DNA from 3 places in the Pantoea sp. X-Soil-TKNS-1279 genome. Region 1 is predicted to be linked to each of the others. Evidence: predicted binding sites of a transcription regulator. Region 1 holds the regulator's gene; each other region holds the start of a gene.
What was found. Region 1 encodes sigma-54, which starts transcription at its own class of promoters, with help from an activator protein. Its sites were predicted from a motif close to GTTGGCACANNTTTCGCTNT; they were not measured.
Positions count from the first base shown of each region.

Region 2: AC6I8N_RS12540 (branched-chain amino acid ABC transporter substrate-binding protein) is a predicted target of sigma-54. The motif match lies at 4,637-4,656, and genes of this name have one in related genera.
Region 3: AC6I8N_RS04395 (gamma-glutamyltransferase family protein) is a predicted target of sigma-54. The motif match lies at 5,810-5,829, and genes of this name have one in related genera.

Region 1 covers NZ_AP035948.1:569,968-577,225, reverse strand. The annotation lists gene lptA (lipopolysaccharide ABC transporter substrate-binding protein LptA) at 1-302, shown strand, start outside; gene lptB (LPS export ABC transporter ATP-binding protein) at 308-1,033, shown strand; gene rpoN (RNA polymerase factor sigma-54) at 1,082-2,515, shown strand; gene hpf (ribosome hibernation promoting factor) at 2,537-2,824, shown strand; gene ptsN (PTS IIA-like nitrogen regulatory protein PtsN) at 2,999-3,481, shown strand; gene rapZ (RNase adapter RapZ) at 3,534-4,388, shown strand; gene npr (PTS phosphocarrier protein NPr) at 4,385-4,657, shown strand; gene mtgA (monofunctional biosynthetic peptidoglycan transglycosylase) at 4,663-5,385, opposite strand; gene arcB (aerobic respiration two-component sensor histidine kinase ArcB) at 6,282-7,258, opposite strand, start outside.
Region 2 covers NZ_AP035948.1:2,653,013-2,660,270, reverse strand. The annotation lists gene AC6I8N_RS12560 (hypothetical protein) at 1-74, opposite strand, end outside; gene AC6I8N_RS12555 (response regulator) at 297-1,043, opposite strand; gene AC6I8N_RS12550 (NCS2 family permease) at 1,471-2,769, shown strand; gene AC6I8N_RS12545 (AMP nucleosidase) at 2,978-4,432, opposite strand; gene AC6I8N_RS12540 (branched-chain amino acid ABC transporter substrate-binding protein) at 4,768-5,883, shown strand; gene AC6I8N_RS12535 (ABC transporter permease subunit) at 5,966-6,880, shown strand; gene livM (high-affinity branched-chain amino acid ABC transporter permease LivM) at 6,891-7,258, shown strand, end outside.
Region 3 covers NZ_AP035948.1:974,276-981,533, reverse strand. The annotation lists gene hpxK (allantoate amidohydrolase) at 1-624, opposite strand, end outside; gene AC6I8N_RS04425 (pyridoxal-phosphate-dependent aminotransferase family protein) at 621-1,856, opposite strand; gene AC6I8N_RS04420 (amino acid ABC transporter ATP-binding protein) at 1,878-2,609, opposite strand; gene AC6I8N_RS04415 (amino acid ABC transporter permease) at 2,590-3,246, opposite strand; gene AC6I8N_RS04410 (amino acid ABC transporter permease) at 3,243-3,911, opposite strand; gene AC6I8N_RS04405 (transporter substrate-binding domain-containing protein) at 3,924-4,709, opposite strand; gene hpxU (MurR/RpiR family transcriptional regulator HpxU) at 4,902-5,741, opposite strand; gene AC6I8N_RS04395 (gamma-glutamyltransferase family protein) at 5,862-7,258, shown strand, end outside.

The sequences.
Region 1 (7,258 bases):
TCGTTGATGCCTGGGGCAACCCGGCAACCTTTTATCAGATGCAGGACAACGGTAAGCCGGTACAGGGTCATGCGGCCAAATTGCACTATGAACTGGCGAATGACTTTGTTGAGCTGACGGGTAACGCCTACATTGAACAGTTGGATAGCAATATCAAAGGCGATCGCATCACCTATCTGGTGAAAGAACAGAAAATGCAGGCCTACAGTCAGGGCCAGAGCAAACGCGTGACCACCGTGCTGGTGCCGTCGCAGTTGCAGGACAAAAACGGTTCATCCCAGAGCCAAAAGAAGAGTAACTAATTTCTATGGCCACACTGATCGCTGAAAACCTGGCGAAAGCCTACAAAGGCCGCCGCGTGGTAGAAGACGTTAGCCTGCAAGTTAAATCCGGTGAAATTGTCGGATTGCTTGGCCCCAACGGGGCCGGTAAAACCACCACCTTTTACATGGTGGTCGGGATCGTGCCGCGCGATGCCGGTCGTATTGTGATTGATGATGAAGACATCAGCATTCTGCCGCTACATGCGCGTGCACGTCGCGGCATTGGTTATCTGCCGCAGGAAGCCTCGATTTTCCGTCGCCTCAGCGTTTACGACAACCTGATGGCCGTATTGCAGATCCGTGACGATCTCAGCGAAGAGCAGCGTCAGGATCGAGCCAACGAACTGATGGAAGAGTTCCACATCGAACACCTGCGTGACAGCATGGGTCAGGCACTCTCCGGCGGTGAACGCCGTCGTGTCGAGATTGCCCGCGCGCTGGCTGCCAATCCTAAGTTTATCCTGCTGGATGAACCATTTGCCGGTGTTGACCCAATTTCCGTCATTGATATCAAGAAGATCATTGAACATCTGCGCGACAGTGGGTTGGGTGTGCTGATTACCGACCACAACGTACGCGAAACCCTTGCCGTTTGTGAACGCGCTTACATCGTCAGCCAGGGGCATCTGATTGCTCACGGCACACCCGATGAAATACTTGCAGATGAGCAGGTTAAGCGTGTTTATTTGGGCGAAGAGTTCAGACTCTGATAAGGTGTCGGAACCTCCGACGTTTGCTTAGGAAATTCAATCCGGATTATGAAGCAAGGTTTGCAACTCAGGCTCAGCCAACAGCTGGCGATGACACCCCAGTTGCAGCAGGCAATTCGCTTGCTGCAACTCTCTACGCTTGAACTCCAGCAGGAATTACAACTGGCGCTGGAAAGCAACCCATTGCTCGAACAATCAGAACTCCATGAAGAAGTAGACGCACGCGAATATCAGGAAAGCGAAGCCCTCGACACCCGCGAGGCTCTGGAACAGAAGGACATGCCGGAAGAGCTGCCGCTCGATGCAACCTGGGATGAAATCTACACCGCCGGAACGCCTTCCGGTACGGGTACCGATTACCAGGATGATGAGCTGCCGGTCTATCAGGGCGAAACCACGCAGTCGTTGCAGGATTATCTGATGTGGCAGGTTGAGCTGACACCGTTCACCGATACCGACCGCGCCATTGCGACTTCGATTGTCGATGCCATTGACGACACCGGTTATCTCACCGTGACGCTCCAGGATATTTGCGACAGCATCGGTGATGAAGAACTGACGCTGGAAGAAGTGGAAGCGGTATTGAAACGCGTACAGCGTTTTGATCCGGTCGGCGTTGGCGCACGCGATTTGCGTGATTGCCTGCTGGTGCAGCTGTCCCAATATGCCGCCGATACGCCGATGCTGGCGGAAGCACGGTTGATTGTGAGCGATCATCTCGATCTGCTGGCCAATCACGATTTCCGTAGCCTGATGCGCATGACGCGTCTGAAAGAAGATGTGCTGAAAGAGGCAATGTTGCTGATTCAGTCGCTTGATCCGCGTCCAGGTCAGTCGGTCAACACTAGCGAACCTGAGTATGTCATCCCGGATGTACTGGTACGCAAGGTCAGCACCCGCTGGACAGTTGAGCTAAATGCCGACAGCGTACCGCGTCTCAAAATTAATCAGCACTACGCTGCGATGGGCGGTGCGGCGCGTAATGACAGCGACAGCCAGTTTATCCGCAGCAATTTACAGGAAGCCAAATGGCTGATTAAGAGCCTGGAGAGCCGTAACGACACGCTGCTGAAAGTGACTCGCTGTATTGTCGAGCAGCAGCAGGCGTTTTTTGAACAGGGCGAGGAGTACATGCGTCCGATGGTGCTGGCGGATATCGCCCAGGCCGTGGATATGCATGAATCCACCATTTCCCGTGTTACCACGCAGAAGTACTTGCATAGCCCGCGTGGCATCTTTGAACTGAAATATTTTTTCTCCAGTCATGTGAATACCGAAGGTGGCGGCGAAGCCTCCTCGACGGCAATTCGTGCGTTGGTGAAAAAATTGATCTCTGCGGAAAATCCCGCAAAACCCTTGAGCGACAGCAAACTGACCTCCATGTTATCTGAACAGGGCATCATGGTGGCCCGCCGTACGGTTGCTAAGTATCGCGAGTCTTTGTCCATCCCGCCCTCGAATCAGCGCAAGCAGCTGGTTTGAATGTATTGAGAAGGAAGACCTATGCAAATAAACCTTACCGGACTGAATGTAGAGATTACCGAGCCGCTGCGCGAATTTGTAAATAGCAAATTTGCCAAATTGGAACACTATTTTGATCGCATTAATCAGGTCTATATTGTTCTGAAAGTGGAAAAGGTAACGCAGATTGCTGATGCAACACTGCATGTGAACGGCGGTGAATTGCACGCGACATCGGAAGCGGAAGACATGTACGCGGCGATTGACGGATTGATCGACAAGCTTTCCCGTCAGTTGACCAAACATAAAGATAAACTGAAAAAACACTAACCTTCACGCTTGCAGAGTACTGATAGGTTCGGTACTCAGAGCACAGAATGGGGCGGGCTGACCGCCCCGTTTTGTCATCTGCGCAAGCGCCAACAGGAGACACTGCATTTTTCCCGTGATAAGGGGTAAAGTGGGTGATCCTCGCGGCTATGTGAACTCGCAAGTGAAACGATGATGAACAACGATCTGACACTGGAATTGAGCTCGGTCCTTACGCTGGACTGCACCCGCAGCGGCGTACACTGCCAGAGTAAAAAACGTGCGCTGGAAATAATCAGCGAACTGGCAGCCAAACAGCTCAATCTGCCTCACCAGACGCTTTTCGAAGCGATCCTCACCCGTGAACGCATGGGCAGTACCGGTATTGGCAATGGTATTGCCATTCCACATGGCAAACTGGAGGAGGACACGCTGCGCGCCGTAGGCGTGTTCATTAGCCTCGATCAACCTATCGCTTTTGACGCGGTGGATAACCAGCCTGTGGACCTGCTGTTTGCACTACTGGTGCCCGCAGACCAGTGTAAAACCCATCTGCATACATTATCGCTGGTGGCAAAACGTCTGGCAGATAAAACCGTCTGTCGCCGTCTGCGCGCTGCGCAGAGCGATGAAGAACTCTATGCCATTATCACAGAAGCGCAGGAAGACCACCCTTAAGCGACAGATACTTTTACCGGCCAATGCGCCGGTTTAAAACGGGAGAAATGTGATGGTGCTGATGATCGTTAGCGGTCGGTCAGGCTCAGGAAAATCAGTCGCGTTGCGTGCGCTTGAGGACATGGGGTTTTACTGTGTCGATAACCTGCCAGTGGTATTGCTGCCAGAACTGGCCAATACCTTAAGCGAACGCAACATCTCTGCTGCCGTCAGTATCGACGTGCGCAATATGCCGGAATCACCGGAGATTTTCGAAACCGCGCTTAACAACCTGCCGGACTCGTTTTCGCCACAGTTGCTGTTCCTCGACGCCGATCGCAACACGCTGATCCGTCGCTACAGCGACACACGTCGCCTGCATCCACTCTCCAGTAAGAATTTGTCACTGGAAAGCGCGATTGATGAGGAGAGCGACCTGCTTGAACCACTGCGTTCACGGGCTGACCTGATCATTGATACCTCCGAGATGTCGGTGCATGAGTTGGCTGAAATGCTTCGCACCCGTCTGCTGGGTAAACGCGAACGCGAGCTGACGATGGTGTTTGAATCCTTTGGCTTCAAGCATGGCATTCCGATTGATGCCGATTATGTGTTTGATGTGCGTTTTCTGCCTAACCCACACTGGGACCCAAAACTGCGTCCGATGACCGGCCTTGATCGCCCGGTGGCCGCGTTCCTCGACCGGCATACTGAAGTGCACAACTTTATCTATCAGACACGCAGCTACCTTGAATTGTGGCTCCCCATGCTGGAAACCAATAATCGTAGCTATCTCACTGTCGCAATCGGTTGTACCGGTGGTAAACATCGTTCGGTCTATATCGCCGAACAACTGGCCGACTATTTCCGTTCGCGCGGTAAAAATGTGCAATCCCGTCATCGCACCCTGGAAAAACGCAAATCATGACCGTGAAGCAAACCGTTGAGATTCGTAATAAATTGGGCATGCATGCGCGCCCGGCGATGAAGTTATTTGAACTGGTGCAAAGTTTCGACGCAGAAGTGCTGCTGCGTAATGAAGCAGGAACGGAAGCGGAAGCCAGCAGCGTAATTGCGCTGCTGATGCTGGATTCCGCCAAAGGCGGCCATATTGAGATTGAAGCCAGCGGCCCGGAAGAAACCCAGGCGCTGGCAGCGGTAATTGAATTGTTTGAAGCCGGTTTTGATGAGGATTAACCGCTTCAGTGCAATTTGTAGCGGTTAAGGAAACCTTCCCCACCCAGTTGCCGCATCTGGCGCATAATCCATTGCTGTCTCTGACGGATGTAACCTGAAGGGGCGTCGGCGCGAAAACGGATCGGATTAGGCAATACCGCCGCCAGCAGCGCCGCTTCTGCCATAGTCAGGCGACTGGCGGGTTTGTGAAAATAGCGCTGGGATGCCTCTTCTACCCCAAACACACCGTTGCCAAATTCGGCGATATTCAGATAGACCGTAAGAATGCGTCGCTTGGTCCAGACCGTTTCGATTCCTACCGTCAATCCCGCTTCCAGCCCTTTACGAACCCAACTGCGTCCATCCCACAAAAACAGGTTTTTCGCGGTTTGTTGCGATAGCGTCGAAGCACCACGCATCCGTTCATCACCGTCGTTATCCAGCACCGACTGAATCGCGGCAACGTCAAATCCCCAGTGTTCTGGAAATTTTTGATCCTCAGAGGCAATGACCGCCAGCGCCATCCACGGTGAGATCTCATCCATGCTGACCCAATCCGAATGCGCCACATAGCCAAAATTGCCGTGCAGCCAGGCACCCAGCTGTCGTTCAACCATCACTGCGGAAAAAGGCACCGGCAAGAAGGAAAATAGCAAAATCCCTGCCAGCCAAATACCCAGCCAGGCGAGAAGAAATTTTGCGATCCACACTTTTACACGTTGCCAAAGTTTCCCTTTATTCTTAGCCATCAAATTATCTCTTACCTGTTCCCTGTATTAATCAATCACCAAGGTCACCATAGCATTCGATGATAGTCGAATACGGAGAATCGCTGCCTGACCAGTTGATTTATCGAACAAATTCATTGCCTGCGCAACCATCGTTGCTTTAATAGAGCCAAATACATCAAGCACTTCCGCTATGAAGGAATCGGTTCCATGCTTAAATACTCATCGGAAAAGTTGTTGACAGACACTTCATTGAATGTGATCCATATCACGCAAATTGGTTCACGATGCTTAACATTGAAATTTCACAGTGGTTGATCCCTCTCATTGATTATTGAGAGCATTCCGAAAAAAATGTGTAAATTATCCGCAAGGGCTTTGCGCTATCTTCGAATTCTGGTTAAGCAATTTGCCTACTTTTTGGTTTACATCCATCGTTAAAACCTGAATCTGGAACTTTCTATCGATGGTTTCCAAAACGTTTTGGATAACCCGCGCTACCAACCGTGTTTCATGCCATATTTCATGCATTTACTACGAAAAAAAGCGAATTTTTCCTGACCAGGCGACTTTCGTCGCACTTGCCGGGTTTTTACGTCACTTCAGCGAGTTAAAACCCGACCAAAAACAGAACGACTGGTCAAAATTAATGCAATGAGTCAAAGAAATTGATTCCTTGCTTGACTGTGTCAGCAAATTAATGTTTTCTGTATTTAAACGCTGCTCAACATCACACAATTTAATGAATCTTGTCACAAGTGGTGACGAATTTGCTAAGGTGGTTTTGAAGCGTTAACCAATACCACGCTGTTGCTCAGGATAGACCTCAAATAATAGCAGCAGCGCCATTTTCCCTGGTGTTGGCGCAGTATTCGCGCACCCCAGTTTCGACTGGGGTCATTTTTTTCTGGTCCTTGTTACTTTTCCCGCGCTGCAACCCATTCACGTAACACATTCACGTCATGCTGCCATTCTTGTTTTAATTCGTCGATCCACTCCTGAACGTTGTCCCACCACGCAGGCAATTCGGGTGACTGGATCTGTTTGGCCAGCTTTTGTAGATGCAGCAAACCGACCGAACCCGCTGCACCTTTGATTTTGTGTCCCTCTTCGGCAATGCCTTTCTGGTCGCGCGCCATCATGTTCGAGTCAAGCACGTCGAGATAGCCTGGCATCATCTTTTCAAACATCGTCAGGCTTTGCGTAATCAACCCAGGCCCCACCAGCTCGATATACTGTTCCAGCATGGGCACATCCAGCAGCGTCCGGTTTTTCTCCTCTGACGGTTCAGCCATCGGGGCGTCGGTTTCCGCCTGATAATCCCAGAACTTTTTGATCATCGCGGTCAGTGCAGGGACGGCCAGTGGTTTGCTCAGCACATCATCCATCCCGGCATCCAGATACTCTTTTTTATCTTTCAGTACGTTGGCGGTCAGAGCCACTAACGGTGGCAGCATCTCTCCGGCGTGTCGCTGATGAATGGCACGCGACACATCAAGGCCGGTCATATCCGGTAACTGGATATCCAGCAGCACCAAATCAAACTCCTGCGGGTCGAACATCTCCAGCGCGGCGGTGCCGGTCATCGCCACCTCCACGCTACAACCGAGCTTCTCCAGCACCGAACGCGCCACAATCACGTTCAGTTCAATATCCTCAACCAACAGGACATGCAACGCCGGCAGTGGCATCGCATCGTCCAGATTGTCGTCCTCAACCTCTTCCGCGACCCGTGGTGCCTTGATCTCGACGGTGAAGCAGGAACCCTGCCCCTGAACGCTACGTACCGTGATATCGCCGCCCATCGCCTGTGCCAGACGACGTGATACTGCCAGTCCAATCCCCGTACCCGTTGCGGGTTTACCACCATGCTGATCTTTCACCTGATAATACA
Region 2 (7,258 bases), 2.1 Mb from region 1:
TGAGGGGGGCTGTCTACAGAACTAATCGTTATTGGAACTGTAGGGTTAGTATTTAGTGTAAGACGATTGCCCATAAAATATCTCCCGAGTAAGTTTACGTTCCATCCCATCTCCCCTGCTTCGGGGAACGCTCCGAATAATTCAAACGGATGGAGCCTGTACACGATTCTGAGTAAATACCTTTTCTCAGAGATGACCGTCCATAATGGTCACTGGGCGTGATAATAAAGCCTTTCATTGCCTCAGACCACTCGCTCTCTGGGGGATATCCATTTTTGTGATCTGGCAGGAATTATTCAGGCGATTTGTGTGACATGCACGGCAGAGGCCGGGCGCATCACATCCGCAGAGAAAACATAACCCAGACCACGGATGGTGCGGATCAGGCTCGGCTGATGCGGGTTCATCTCAATCTTGCGGCGCAACCGCATGATCAGCACGTCAATGGTACGGTCGAACACATCCAGCGTTTCGCTGTGGGTGAGCTCCAGCAACTGGTCGCGCGTCAGTACTTTGCGGGCATGACACACCAGGGCGCGCAGCAACGCATATTCACCCTGGGTTAACGTCACCGTCTCACGCTGGGGGTTAAACAGTTGGCAGCGCGTTTCATCCAGTCGCCAGCCGTTAAACTGCCAACCCTCGTCCTGGGTGCTGACGGGTTGCGCCAGCCGACCACAACGGCGTAATGCTGCACGCGCCCGCGCAACAACCACGCGGGGATTAAACGGTTTGGCGATATAATCGTCAGCGCCCATCTCCAGACCCACCACCATATCCGCTTCTGATCCCATGCCCGTTAGCATGATCACCAGCAGCTCAGGCCGTTGGCGCTGCATTTGCTGTAGCACCAGCAGACCATTGGTGTCCGGCAGCATCATATCCAGCATCACCAGCGAGATTTCCGGGTGTTTATCCAGCAACGTCAGCGCATCTTTTCCCTGATGGCAGCTGAATACGGTAAAAACATGTTCACTCAATACATCGTGCAGCAGTTCGCACACCGCGCGATCGTCATCCACTACCAGAATTGCGGGCTTCATTACGGGCCTCTTTTGTTATGGAAGGGTTAACGAGAGTGTATACCGACCACTTTTGCCTGCTTAATCAGGCAACAGAAACGTGAGCGGCATCGCCTGACAGAGTTTGAAAGCGTGCGTTACCGCAATCTTTTTTCGCTACCCGGTTGACGGATGGGAAAACGATTGCGCGCACATGGTGCAATGCACCATAATCGCGCCTCGTTCTGGTTCAGAATTGTCTGAGTCTAAGATACAGTCGTGAAGGTAAACGATTGCGTCCTGTTATGGCATAGCAATTGCTATGAGGACAGGGGGAAAGGAGTTTAGTAACAAGGCGGATTGATGGCCGAGCATGCAGCCGTCTGCCTTTTCCCGCAACAATAACGCGCATGCACACCCCATTGGCAAGAGAACGCACGTCAGTGACGTCTCCCCATCACGAGAGATGATGATGTTAGAAAAACTATTCAAGCTAAAAGCGCACAACACAACGGTCCGCACCGAAGTTATCGCGGGCATAACCACCTTCCTGGCTATGGCCTATATCCTGTTTGTTAACCCAAGCATTTTGGGTGCGACAGGTATGGATAAGGGCGCGGTTTTCGTGGCCACCTGTCTGGCGGCGGCAATCGGCTGCGTGCTGATGGGCCTGATTGCGAACTACCCGATTGCGCTGGCGCCGGGTATGGGCCTCAACGCCTTCTTTACTTACACCGTGGTGCTGCACATGGGCTACACCTGGCAAATCGCGCTGGGTGCGGTGTTCCTGTCAGCCTGTATCTTCTTTGCGTTGTCGGTGTTCAAAATCCGTGAATGGATTATCGCCAGTATTCCGCTGCCGTTGCGTGCCGGGATTGCTGCCGGTATCGGCCTGTTCCTGGCGCTGATTGCGCTGGAAGGCGCGGGTATCGTGGTGGATAACCCGGCGACCCTGGTGGGCCTGGGCGATCTGACCAAACCTGGCCCGCTGCTGGCGCTGCTGGGCTTCGTCATCATCGTGGTACTGGAAGCACGTCGCGTGACCGGCGCGGTGCTGATCGGCATCCTGATCGTGACATTCCTGTCGATGGGTATTGGCCTGACGCCGTTTGGTGGCGTGTTCTCTGCACCGCCGTCTATCGCTCCGACCTTTATGCAACTGGACATCGCCGGTGCCTTTAACGTGGGCCTGGTGAGCGTGATTTTCGCCTTCCTGTTTGTCGACGTGTTCGACAACACCGGTACGCTGCTGGGTGTGACCAAGCGTGCGGGTCTGGCGGATGAGCAGGGCAACGTGCCGAAAATGGGCCGTGCGCTGATCGCCGACAGTGCGGCTGCGCTGTTTGGTTCTCTGCTGGGGACTTCAACCACCACCAGTTATGTTGAATCGGCAGCGGGCGTCAGCGCCGGTGGCCGTACCGGTCTGACCGCGATTGTCGTGGCTATTCTGTTCGTGCTGAGCCTGTTCTTCTCGCCGCTGGCGGGTAGCGTGCCGGTATTCGCCACTGCGCCTGCGCTGCTCTTCGTGGCGGTGCTGATGGCTTCTGGCCTGGCGGAGATTGACTGGAAAGACATCACCACGGCTGCGCCGGTGACGGTCACTGCGCTGACCATGCCGCTGACTTACTCGATTGCTAACGGTATCGCGTTTGGGTTTATTACCTGGACGGTGGTGAAGCTGCTGAGTGGCCGTACCAAAGAGGTGAATGCGGCGCTGATTATTATGTCGATCCTGTTTGTGATTAAGCTGGGTTGGTTGAGCGCGTAATTAACCTCACCCTGGTCCCTCACCCTAACCCTCTCCCGCAAGCGGGAGAGGGAACCGATCGAGCAAGCAATCTCTCCCGCAAGTGGGAGAGGGAACCGATCGAGCATATGGCACATCTCCCTCTCCCTTATGGGAGAGGGCCGGGGTGAGGGTCACAGACCGCACCTGCCCAGAGGGCCGGGGTGAGCGTCACCAACCGCACCTGGTCCTACCTGAACGGCGGTTCATTAAAGGTGCGTAATTTGCGCGAATGCAACTTATCACCCTCCGCCCGCAGCAACTCCACCGCACAAATCCCAATCTGCAAATGCTCCGAAATCGCCCCTTCATAGAAGCGATTCGCCTGGCCTGGCAGCTTGATCTCCCCGTGTAGCGGCTTATCTGAAACGCACAACAAAGTGCCATACGGCACACGGAAGCGGTACCCTTGCGCCGCGATAGTCGCGCTCTCCATATCCACCGCCACAGCGCGACTCAGGTTAAAGCGCAACGCCGAAGCGGAGTAACGCAGCTCCCAGTTACGGTCATCGGTGGTCACCACGGTGCCGGTACGCAGGCGTTGTTTGACCTCTTCACCTGGCATGCCGCTCACCGCTTTGGTGGCGTCGTACAACGCGCGCTGTACTTCGGCAATGCTGGGGATCGGGATATCCGGCGGCAATACACTGTCCAGCACATGGTCGTCACGCAGATAGGCGTGGGCCAGCACATAATCGCCAATGGTCTGGCTTTCGCGCAGGCCGCCGCAGTGACCAATCATTAACCACGCATGGGGACGCACCACCGCCAGATGGTCGCAGATGGTTTTGGCATTGGATGGCCCCACGCCGATATTCACCAGCGTAATGCCGCGACGATTGGGTGACGTCAGGTGCCAGGCGGGCATCTGGTGCTTCTTCCACGCCAGGTCCGACATCATCGCTTCCGGATCCTGGGTTTCTTTAGTGATCACCACATCGCCAGCACAGGCAAGGCTGTCGTAAGGTGTGTTCGGATCCTGTACTTGCTCAATCGCCCAGCGCACAAACTCATCGACATAACGCGTGTAGTTAGTGAACAGCACGAACGGCTGAAAGTGCTCAACGGCGGTGCCGGTGTAGTGACGCAGACGCGCCAGCGAGAAGTCGGTACGCAGCGCATCAAAATGCGACAGCGGGAACTGCGCGTCGGCGTTGAACAGGCCATCGGCGGTTTCATCACCAATCTGCGACAACTCGGTGGTGGGGAAATGACGGGCGATGCTGGCGCTCATGGAACGATCCAGCGACAGGTCCGAACCGTCGATCACGTAAGGGTAGGGGATCTCCTGCTGAGAGGGACCGACCTCAATCACCACCTCGTACTCTTTCTCAATCATCGACAGTTGCTCGCTCAGGTAATGACGCAGCAAAGCCGGACGGGTAATGGTGGTGCTGTAGCTGCCGGTATGGGTGAAGCGGCCCCAGGCACGGGTGCGGTTCTGCTGCGGGCCATCGCCCGCCCAGGTAAGGCGCAGTTCCGGGTAAACAAACAATCCCTGCTGCCGTGCCGTTTCATCCGGCAGACGTCCCTGTTCGGTAAAGTCACGAATTGCGCTGCGTAAAGCCGCAACCGCGTTGTCGTACAGGCGTTCCAGTTCATCCAGCGCCTGCTGGCTGCTGATACCGTTCCGTTGTGTAGTCATAGGTTCTCCCTCCGAAATTTGGGCCGATTTGGCTATAGCATAGCGGGTAAACCCCTCAGCACCATGAAGAATCTGTGATCGACCGCATTCTGCACCATCAGAGTGCTGGTGTGTCGGCAAACGCTGGCTATGGTTAAGATCAGCAGACGTGTTCCCGCCGCTTTAACGCGCTGTCGGTGCAAAAATTTGTCACCAATGCTTACCTTTGGCGAGGTTTTTGCTTAATCGTTAACCGTGGCCCTGCTGGCCACTCATCGCACTTCGTTAAGTTTCAGAAATTGATTTCTCCCAGGCCGTGGTATGGCTCCGTTCCTGACCCGTTGAGGATTGAAAGCATGTCTTTGAAATTCATACAAGTACCATTGAAGGTCGTGATTGCTGGTTGCCTGAGTGCGGCGTTTTATGCCCAGGCTGACATTAAAATTGGTGTAGCCGGACCCTTTTCCGGCCCTAATGCCACTTACGGCGCACAGTATTGGAAAGGTGCCACTCAGGCGGCGGATGATATCAACGCTGCCGGAGGCATTAACGGCGAGAAAATTGTGCTGGTGCAGGGCGATGACGCCTGTGAACCAAAACAGGCGGTGGCGGTAGCCAACCGTCTGGTGGATCAGGACAAGGTGCTGGCAGTGGTCGGCCACTTCTGCTCCTCCTCCACCATGCCCGCCTCTGAAGTGTATGACGATGCCGGTGTGCTGGCGATCACCCCCGGTTCCACCAACCCACAAATCACTGAACGCGGCATGAAAACCATGTTCCGTATGTGTGGCCGTGACGACCAACAAGGGGCGATTGCGGCTAACTACATCATCGATAAGTTGAAGGCCAAACGCGTGGCGGTGATCCACGATAAAGACACCTACGGTCAGGGGCTGGCTGATGCGACCAAAGCGGCACTGGAAAAACGTGGCGTCAACGAGGTGTTATATGAAGGTCTGTCGCGTGGTGAGAAAGACTTCAACGCGCTGGTTACCAAAATCGCCTCGGTGAAACCGGATGTGGTCTACTTTGGCGGTTGCCACCCGGAAGCGGGGCCTCTGGTGCGTCAGATGCGTGAACAGGGCGTTACGGCTGCTTTCTTCTCCGGTGACTGCATCGTGACGGAAGATATGGTGACTGCTGCCGGTGGCCCGCAATACACCAAAGGGGTCTACATGACCTTTGGTCAGGACCCGCGTCAGATCCCGGATGGTAAAGCGGTGATCGCCAAGTTCCGCGCGGGTGGTTTTGAGCCGGAAGGTTACACCCTGTATGCCTACGCCTCGGTGCAGGCTCTGGCCGCTGCGTATAAAGCCGCAGGGAAAGATAACGCCAAAGCCAGCGACTGGCTGAAAGCGAATAGCGTCGATACCGTAATGGGTAAAAAAGCCTGGGATGGCAAAGGCGACCTGAAAGTCTCGGATTACGTGGTCTACCAGTGGGACGATAAAGGCAAATATCACCAGCTGTAAGCTGACACGCGGCCCCGCGTGCAGCGGGGCCATTCGCGATTGGGCGCGAGGTTTGCGCTCCCCTTAAGCACGGGACTTGCATATGGACGCCTTCTTTCTTCAGCAACTGGTGAACGGCCTGACGCTGGGCGCGGTTTACGGGCTGATTGCTATCGGCTACACCATGGTGTACGGCATTATCGGCATGATCAACTTCGCCCACGGCGAGGTGTATATGATCTCCGCCTATCTTTGTGCCATCGGGCTGGGCCTGCTCAGCTTCTTCGGCATCCACTCCTTTCCACTGCTGATTTTCGGCACCCTGATCTTCACTATCGTCATCACCGCCGTGTATGGCTGGACCATTGAGCGCATCGCTTATCGCCCGTTACGCAACTCCACCCGTCTTGCGCCGTTGATTTCGGCGATTGGGATGTCGCTGATTTTGCAGAACTACGTGCAATTGAGCCAGGGACCGAATCAGCAGGGCATCCCCACGTTGATGAGTGGCGTGCTGCGTATGGAGATTGATGGTGGCGTGGTGCAAATCACCTGGACCAAAGTGTTTATCCTGATTGCCGCTCTGTGCGGCATGGCGCTGCTGACGTGGATTATTCAGTACACACGGCTGGGGCGGATTTGTCGTGCGGTGCAGCAGGATCGGCGCATGGCCGCGATTCTCGGTATCAACACCGATCGGGTGATCTCGCTGGTGTTTATGATTGGTGCGGCAATGGCCGGGCTGGCCGGGGTACTGGTGACCATGAACTACGGCACCTTTGATTTCTACATTGGCTTTGTCATCGGCATTAAGGCGTTTACCGCTGCGGTACTGGGCGGTATCGGTTCGCTGCCTGGGGCGATGCTCGGCGGTCTGCTGCTCGGGGTGGCGGAAGCGCAATTCGCCGGACTGGTGAACTCCGATTACAAAGATGTTTTCTCTTTTGCCCTGTTGGTGGTGATTTTGATCTTCCGGCCACAGGGGCTATTGGGACGACCGCTGGTTGCCAAAGTGTGAGGACGCCGAAATGAGTGCAATGACGCAATCTGTGGATGTGCGCCAGTCGCTGCTGGATTGTCTGATGGCCGGGCTGGTGGCGCTGGTGGTGTTTGGACCGATCGTCGGCGTGGTGCTGGATGGCTACAGTTTTCATCTGTCGCCACTGCGGGTCGCACTGCTGGTGGGGGTGGTGATGGTGGGGCGACTGCTGCTCAGCCTGTTGCTGCAAACTCCGACCGGACAACGCTTCGCCCGCAAGTTCGAAGGCAGCGATGACGGGGTATATGTCCGTGAGCCGGGCCACCGCTCAGCGCTGCGCTGGGTCCTGCCGCTGGTGGTGGTGGTGGCGTTGGCCTTTCCGTTCCTTTCCAGTAAATACCTGCTGACGGTAGCGAT
Region 3 (7,258 bases), 400 kb from region 1:
CTGCTCCAGACATGGGCCTTGCTCGATATGCAGCTCCAGATAGGCGGCGATATCGTTCACATCACGCGCGGCGTCGAGAATTTTTGCCGCATCTAAACCGACATCCTGCATCGCCTGAGCCACGGTGATACCGTTGCCATCAGGATGGGTAATCCAGCTTTCCGGCCAGCTTCCGGTAATGCCCCGGCTGCCGAGCAGCGTGATACCAAAACGCGTGCCCTCTTCATCGCCAAAGCCAACGATTTCCACCGCCAGCGGCAGACGCTGTTGGTGATCGTGCAGCCACTGCACGGTTTCAATGGCCGTCAGCACACCGAGCATACCGTCATAGCGCCCGGCATTACGTACAGTGTCGAGATGTGAACCGAGCAGCAGCGCCGGTGCGCCTGGAGTGGCGGATTCGTAGCGGCCACAAATGTTACCCACCGCATCCTGCCACACCGTCATTCCTGCCGCCTGCATCCACTCGCCGACACGCTGATTGGCACGCATCTGCTCCGGCGAGAGGTAGACACGCATCAGACCATCGTCGGTTTCGCTGATCTCAGCCAGTGCATCGCAACGCGCCATGACACGGGCGGCGGCTAACTGCGCCTCGCTGGCGGTCATCAGGCTTTCACTCATGCGTGGCTCCCGTAGTGATCCCAGGCCGCCTGGAGCGCCGCACCTTGGGTGGAACGGAAGCCGAGATGATTCAGCACCGCTTCCAGCGCCGTCAGGGTTTGCATCACGCAATCTTTGCGCGCGTTATAGCCCATAGTGCCGATACGCCACACTTTGCCGTGCAGGGGACCAAAGGAAGTGCCAATCTCGATACCGAAATCTTCCAGCACCAGCTTACGCACCTGATCGCCGTTGACGCCCTGCGGGATCACCACGCCTAGCACGTTATTCATTTTATGTTGCAGGTCGCCGAAGGTTTCCAGTCCCATCCCCTGAATGCCTTTCAGCAGCGCATCGCCGTGCAACTTATGACGGGCGATTCCGTTATCCAGACCTTCCTGCATAATCAGGCGCGCGCACTCGCGTGCGCCAAACAACGCGGTAGTGGCTTCGGTATGGTGATTGAGACGCTCCGGTCCCCAGTAATCCATGATCATGCCGAGGTCGAAGTAGTTGGAGTAGATCATCTCGTCGTCGCCGTCCTGATGATCGGCGGTGCGGATGCCCTCTTCCACGCATTTACGCTTGCGGATCACCGCTTCCATCTGCGGGCTGAGGGTGATCGGCGAGGTACCGGATGGACCGCCAAGGCATTTCTGCATCCCGGCAGACACCGCATCCAGCCCCCAGGCGTCAGTCTCCAGCGCGTTCCCCCCTAATGAGGCGGTGGCATCGGTGTAGAACAGCACGCCATATTTCTGACAAATCGCCCCCAGCTCGGCCAGCGGTTGCAGCATGGTAGTGGAGGTGTCGCCCTGCACCGTCAGCAGCAGACGCGGCTTGATACGTTTGATGGCATCTTCGATCTGATCCGGTGTGAACACCTCGCCCCACGGCACTTCAATGGTGTGCACTTCCGCACGGCAGCGACGCGCGATTTCACACAACAAATGACCAAAACGACCAAACACCGGCACCAACACTTTGTCACCCGGACGGATCGCTGACAGCAGGACCGCTTCGATCCCGGCGCGTGAGGTGCCGTCGATCAACATCGTCCAGCGGTTTTCGGTGCGGAATACGCCACGATACAGCGCCATCACCTCATTCATGTAATTCGTCATCGCCGGATCGTATTGACCAATCAGTTGCGTCGACATGGCGCGCAGCACGCGCGGATCGGCGTTGATCGGTCCCGGCCCCATCAGCAGACGCTGCGGCGGATTGATTTGCGGAAATTGCGTGATGTCCATGATGAATTCCTTGTTGATGTCTTAGAGACGGACCGTCGAGATAAACTGTTTCAACTCCGCCGTTTGCGGATTGGCGAACAACGTTTTGCTGTCGCCCTGCTCCCAGACGCGCCCCTGATGCATAAAGACCACTCGATCGCCCACATCGCGGGCGAAGTTCATTTCGTGTGTCACGAGAATCAGCGTCATACCTTCGGCAGCCAGCTGCTCCAGCACTTTCAACACTTCACCCACCAGCTCGGGATCGAGTGCGGAGGTGATCTCGTCACAAAGTAATACTTTGGGTTGCATTGCCAGCGCACGGGCGATCGCCACACGCTGCTGCTGACCACCCGAGAGATTGGCCGGGTAATAATCCAGGCGTTCACCGAGGCCAACTTTTTCCAGCATCTGCTTCGCCAGTTCCCGGCATTCGGCTTCGCTTTTTTTCAGCACGCGGCGCGGAGCCAGCATCACGTTTTCCAGCGCCGTCATATGCGGGAACAGGTTAAAACTCTGGAACACCATTCCGACCGAGCGGCTGATTTCACGCGCCTGCGATTCACGGTCGGTAATGGTCATCCCGCCCAGTTTGATGCTGCCTTCCTGATAGCCTTCCAGCCCGTTCATGCAGCGCAGCAGGGTACTTTTGCCCGATCCGCTCCGTCCGATGATGGAGATCACTTCGCCCATTTCGATATCGAGATCGACACCTTTAAGGACGTGGTTGTCGCCGTAGTACTTCTGTACCTGATTAATGGTGATGAGCGGCATTGAATTTTTTCTCCAGGTACTGGCTGTAACGCGACAGCGGATAACACATCAGGAAGTAACCCAACGCCACCAGGCCAAATACCTTAAACGGCTGATAAGTCACGTTGTTCAGAATGGTGCCGGCTTTAGTCAGTTCGACAAAACCAATGATTGAAGCCAGCGCGGTGCCCTTGATCACCTGCACGGCAAAACCGACCGTTGGGGCGATGGCAATGCGGATTGCCTGCGGGGCAACCACGCGATACAGCGTCTGGCCGAAGGTCAGACCCAGGCAGCGCGAGGCTTCCCACTGCCCTTTCGGCAAGGCACGGATGCTGCCGTACCAGATATCCACCAGAAAGGCGCTGGTGTAGAGCGTCAACGCCAGTGAGGCGGCGGTCCAGGGGGCAACGTCGATGCCAAACAGCGCGACACCGAAGAAAGCCAGAAACAACTGCATCAGCAGCGGCGTCCCCTGGAACAGTTCGGTATAACCACGAATCACCCGCATCAGCCACGGCTTACGCAGCAGGCGCAGAAACAGCAGCGGCAGGGTCACCAGCGTGCCACCAAAGAAGGCCACCAGCGACAGCAAAATCGTCCAGCGCGCCGCCAGCAGCAGGTTGCGCACGATATCCCAATCGGTAAACGTGGTCATGATGGCTGCGCTCCAAACCATTTACGCCCTACGGCCAGCAGTAGCTGACGCATGGCAATCGACAACGCCAGGTAGATCAGCGTCGTCACCAGATAGACTTCAAAACTCAAAAAGGTGCGTGACTGAATCAGGTTGGCGGCGAAGGTCAGTTCCTCATAGGAGACTTGCGATACCACCGAAGAACCCAGCATCACGATGATGCACTGACTGACCAGCGCCGGATAAATACGTTGCAACGACGGCGGCAGCACCACACGCAAAAACGTCTGGCTGCGGGTCAGGCCGAGTACACGGCCCGCTTCCCATTGCCCCTTTGGTGTCACCTGGATACCGGCACGAATTATCTCGGTGCTGTAGGCACCGAGGTTAATCAGCATCGCCAGCAGCGCAGCTTCGCCCGCCGTCAGTTTCAGACCAAGATTGGGTAAACCAAAGACGATAAAAAACAGCTGCACCACAAAGGGCGTGTTACGAATCAGCTCGACGTAAATGCCCCAGATGCGCCCCGCCAGGCTGGGTTTACCGCTGCGTAGCGCGGCACCGAGAATACCCAGCGCGACGCCACCCACCGTTGCCAGCACCGTCAGTTGGATGGTGACCCACAGCCCTGCCAGTAACTCCGGCCAGTGTGGCCACAGCGCAGCAAAGTTAAGTTGCCCAATCATTGGCCGTCCTTCTTATGCGCCGAGGTTGGCCGGCAGTGGCGCTTTCAGCCACTCTTCGGACAGTTTGTTCAGGGTGCCATCTTTAATGCCCTGCTCGATAAGCGCATTCACTTTATCTTTCAGCGCTGGCTCGTCTTTCTTCAGACCGATAAAGCACGGGGAGTCTTTCAGCATAAACTGCGCCACCGGGGCTTTGGCCGGGTTCTGACGGGCAATCGCTGCGACGACCAGGTTACCGGTGGCGATAAACTGCACCTGACCTGAAAGATAAGCAGACAGCGTGGTGTTGTTATCTTCGTAACGTTTCACCTCGGCATCTTTCGGAGCGATACCGGTCAGAACCATATCTTCTACCGCACCACGGGTTACACCGATGGATTTGCCGCTCAGCGCCGCCGCATCTTTGATTTCTTCGCCTTTCGGACCAAATACGCCGAGGAAGAACGGTGCGTAAGCACGGCTGAAGTCGATCACTTTTTCACGCTCGGCGTTTTTCCCCATGCTGGAGATCACCAGATCGACTTTGTCGGTTTGCAGGTAAGGCACACGGTTGGCACTGGAAACGGGCACCAGCTGCAACTTCAGTTTCATCTCTTTGGCGAGGTACTTCGCCATGTCGATGTCGTAGCCCTGCGGCTGTAAATCGGTGCCGACAGAACCGAACGGCGGGAAGTCCTGCGGCACGGCAATGCGGATCACGCCGCGTTTCTGGATGTCCTGCAACTGATCGGCCATTGCGCTACCAACCTGCGCCATCATCAGAGCAGCGCCCGCTACCGCCATTAAAACTTTTTTCATTATGCACCCCGGTGAGTTTATGTGAAACAAAAGATTCTTGATGAATCGTTCTGCAACTAATGTGCCAACCGAAACAAAAAGAACACTTCCACGTAAAATCAGGGTTTCTGCATTATCAGACGAAAAAAAACGGGCGCATTGCCCGTCTGTGATTCTGATCAAAAAAGGTGCAAAGCACCAAAAAGGTGCCCTTTAACGGTGTTCCAGCTCATCCAGATGCTGATAAAGGTCGGCAATCTGGTGAATTCGCTGACGCCCCTCTGACAACATTTCATGCAGCAACGCATTGGCCAGCAGGTTAATCAGACTCATGGCAGAAGCGTAGCTATCGAAGGCGGAGACGCTGTCGAGCGGCGCACACAACTGCCAACGCGCCAGGGTGAGGATGCCCTGCGCCTGGGGTTCGCACAGCGCCAGTACCGGAATGTTGCTCTGCTGCAACTGCTGCATCAACGGACGGATAATGCGTGGACGGCGACGAAATGCCATCACCACCACCACATCATCAGGGGTGATATCCACCAGCTCCTCACCCAGCGTCTGACCCGGTTGCGGCAGCACATGGACCTGAGGACGGGCCTGCATCAGCTGTTGGCGCAGGTGCAGCGCTACCGGATAGGCGTTACGCATACCAATGATAAACAAGCGTTTTGCCTGTGCCAGCGCCTGAATCACCTCACCAAATTGCTGCGGGTCGATGCCGTTGACCCACTGCGTCAGGTTCGCCATCTCCTGCTTATAATGGCGCGACAGCAGCGTGTTGCCCTGCACAGCATCACGGTTGTCGGTCAACGGCATGCCGCTCTGGCGCAGCGTGCGCAATTCATCGCGCATGTCTTTATATTTTTCGTAACCGAGGCGCTTAAACAGCCGGCTCACCGTGGCTTTTGATACCCCGCTCAGCCGCGCCAGCTCGGCGCTGTTGTAGCTGATCAGGTCATCAAAATGGTCAAAGACAAAATCGGCAATGCGCTGCTCCTGCGGCGACAGTTGCGGATAGTGACTGCGGAGGCGTTCATCTAGCTGTTTCATCATTCGTCCTGTAACTTTCGTTTCATCACAAGCTAGCATAAATCGATCCACAATGGTGTCCGACCAAAACTGGAACAGCTCTTGCTATAACTTTGCCATGTACCCAAAAATGAGTTCACTATGATACAGAGCAATATGGCCCCGTTAGGTATGGCCGTAACCCCGCATCATCTCGCCAGTGAAAGTGCCTTAGCCGTGCTGCGCGAAGGTGGCAACGCCATCGAAGCTATGGTGGCGGCTGCCGCCACTGTCGCCGTGGTTTACCCGCATATGAATGGTTTAGGTGGCGATGGCTTCTGGCTGATCGTGCCTCCCGGTGGTGATCCGATCGCCATTGACGCCAGCGGTGCTGCCGGTTCACTGGCGCACTTTGATTTCTACCACGGCGCAACAAAAATTCCACACCGTGGCCCCAAAGCGGCCCTGACCGTGGCCGGTACCGTCAGCGGCTGGCAGGAGGCGCTGGCTTTCTCTGCTGAGTTGGGCAGCCCGGCACTGCCGCTGGCACGTCTGCTGCGCGATGCCATCCGCTACGCGGCCGACGGTATTCCCGTCACCGCTTCACAGGCGGCAGCGACAGCAGCGAAACGTGATGAATTACAGGACCAGCCCGGTTTTGCCGCCAACTTTTTACCCGATGGCGAAGTACCTGCCGCAGGCAGCCGCTTTACCCAACCGGCGCTGGCGAACACGCTGAGTTTGTTATGCGAACAGGGGTTAGACAGTTTTTATCGCGGTGAGCTGGCGCACCATCTGGCGCGTGAGATGTCCGCGCTGGGTATGCCGATCACGCTGGAAGATTTGCAACGCCAGCAGGCACGCCGCTGCACGCCGTTGCATCTGGCCCACAGCGAAGGCGACATCTGGAACATGACCCCGCCGACCCAGGGGCTGGTATCGCTGGCGATTCTCGGCATCACCGATCGCCTCAACATGGCGGAAGCGGATGACGCGCAGACCGTGCACCGCATCGTTGAAGCCACCAAGAAAGCCTTTGGCCTGCGTGACCAACATATTACCGATCCGCGTCATATCGACATTGATGTGCAGAGCCTGCTGGATGCTGATCATCTGGCTGGCCTCGCCGCGCAGATTGATGATGCGACTGCCGCTCCCTGGGGCACCGGTAAAGGCCCCGGTGATACCGTGTGGATGGGGGTGATGGACAGCAGCGGGCTGGCAGTCTCCTTTATCCAGAGCATTTACCACGAATTCGGTAGTGGCGTGGTGCTGCCGGGTACCGGCATCACCTGGCAAAACCGCGGTGCGGCTTTCAGTTTACAGCCGGGCCACCTGTTGGCACTGGCACCAGGCAAACAGCCCTTCCATACCCTTAACCCGGCGGCGGCACGGCTGAAAGATGGCCGCACTATGGTTTACGGTTCAATGGGTGGCGATGGTCAGCCACAGACCCAGGCGGCGATCTTTACCCGTCATGTGATTCAGGGGCTGCCGTTGCAACAGGCGGTGAGCGCACCACGCTGGCTGCTGGGCCGCACCTGGGGACAATCCTCTGA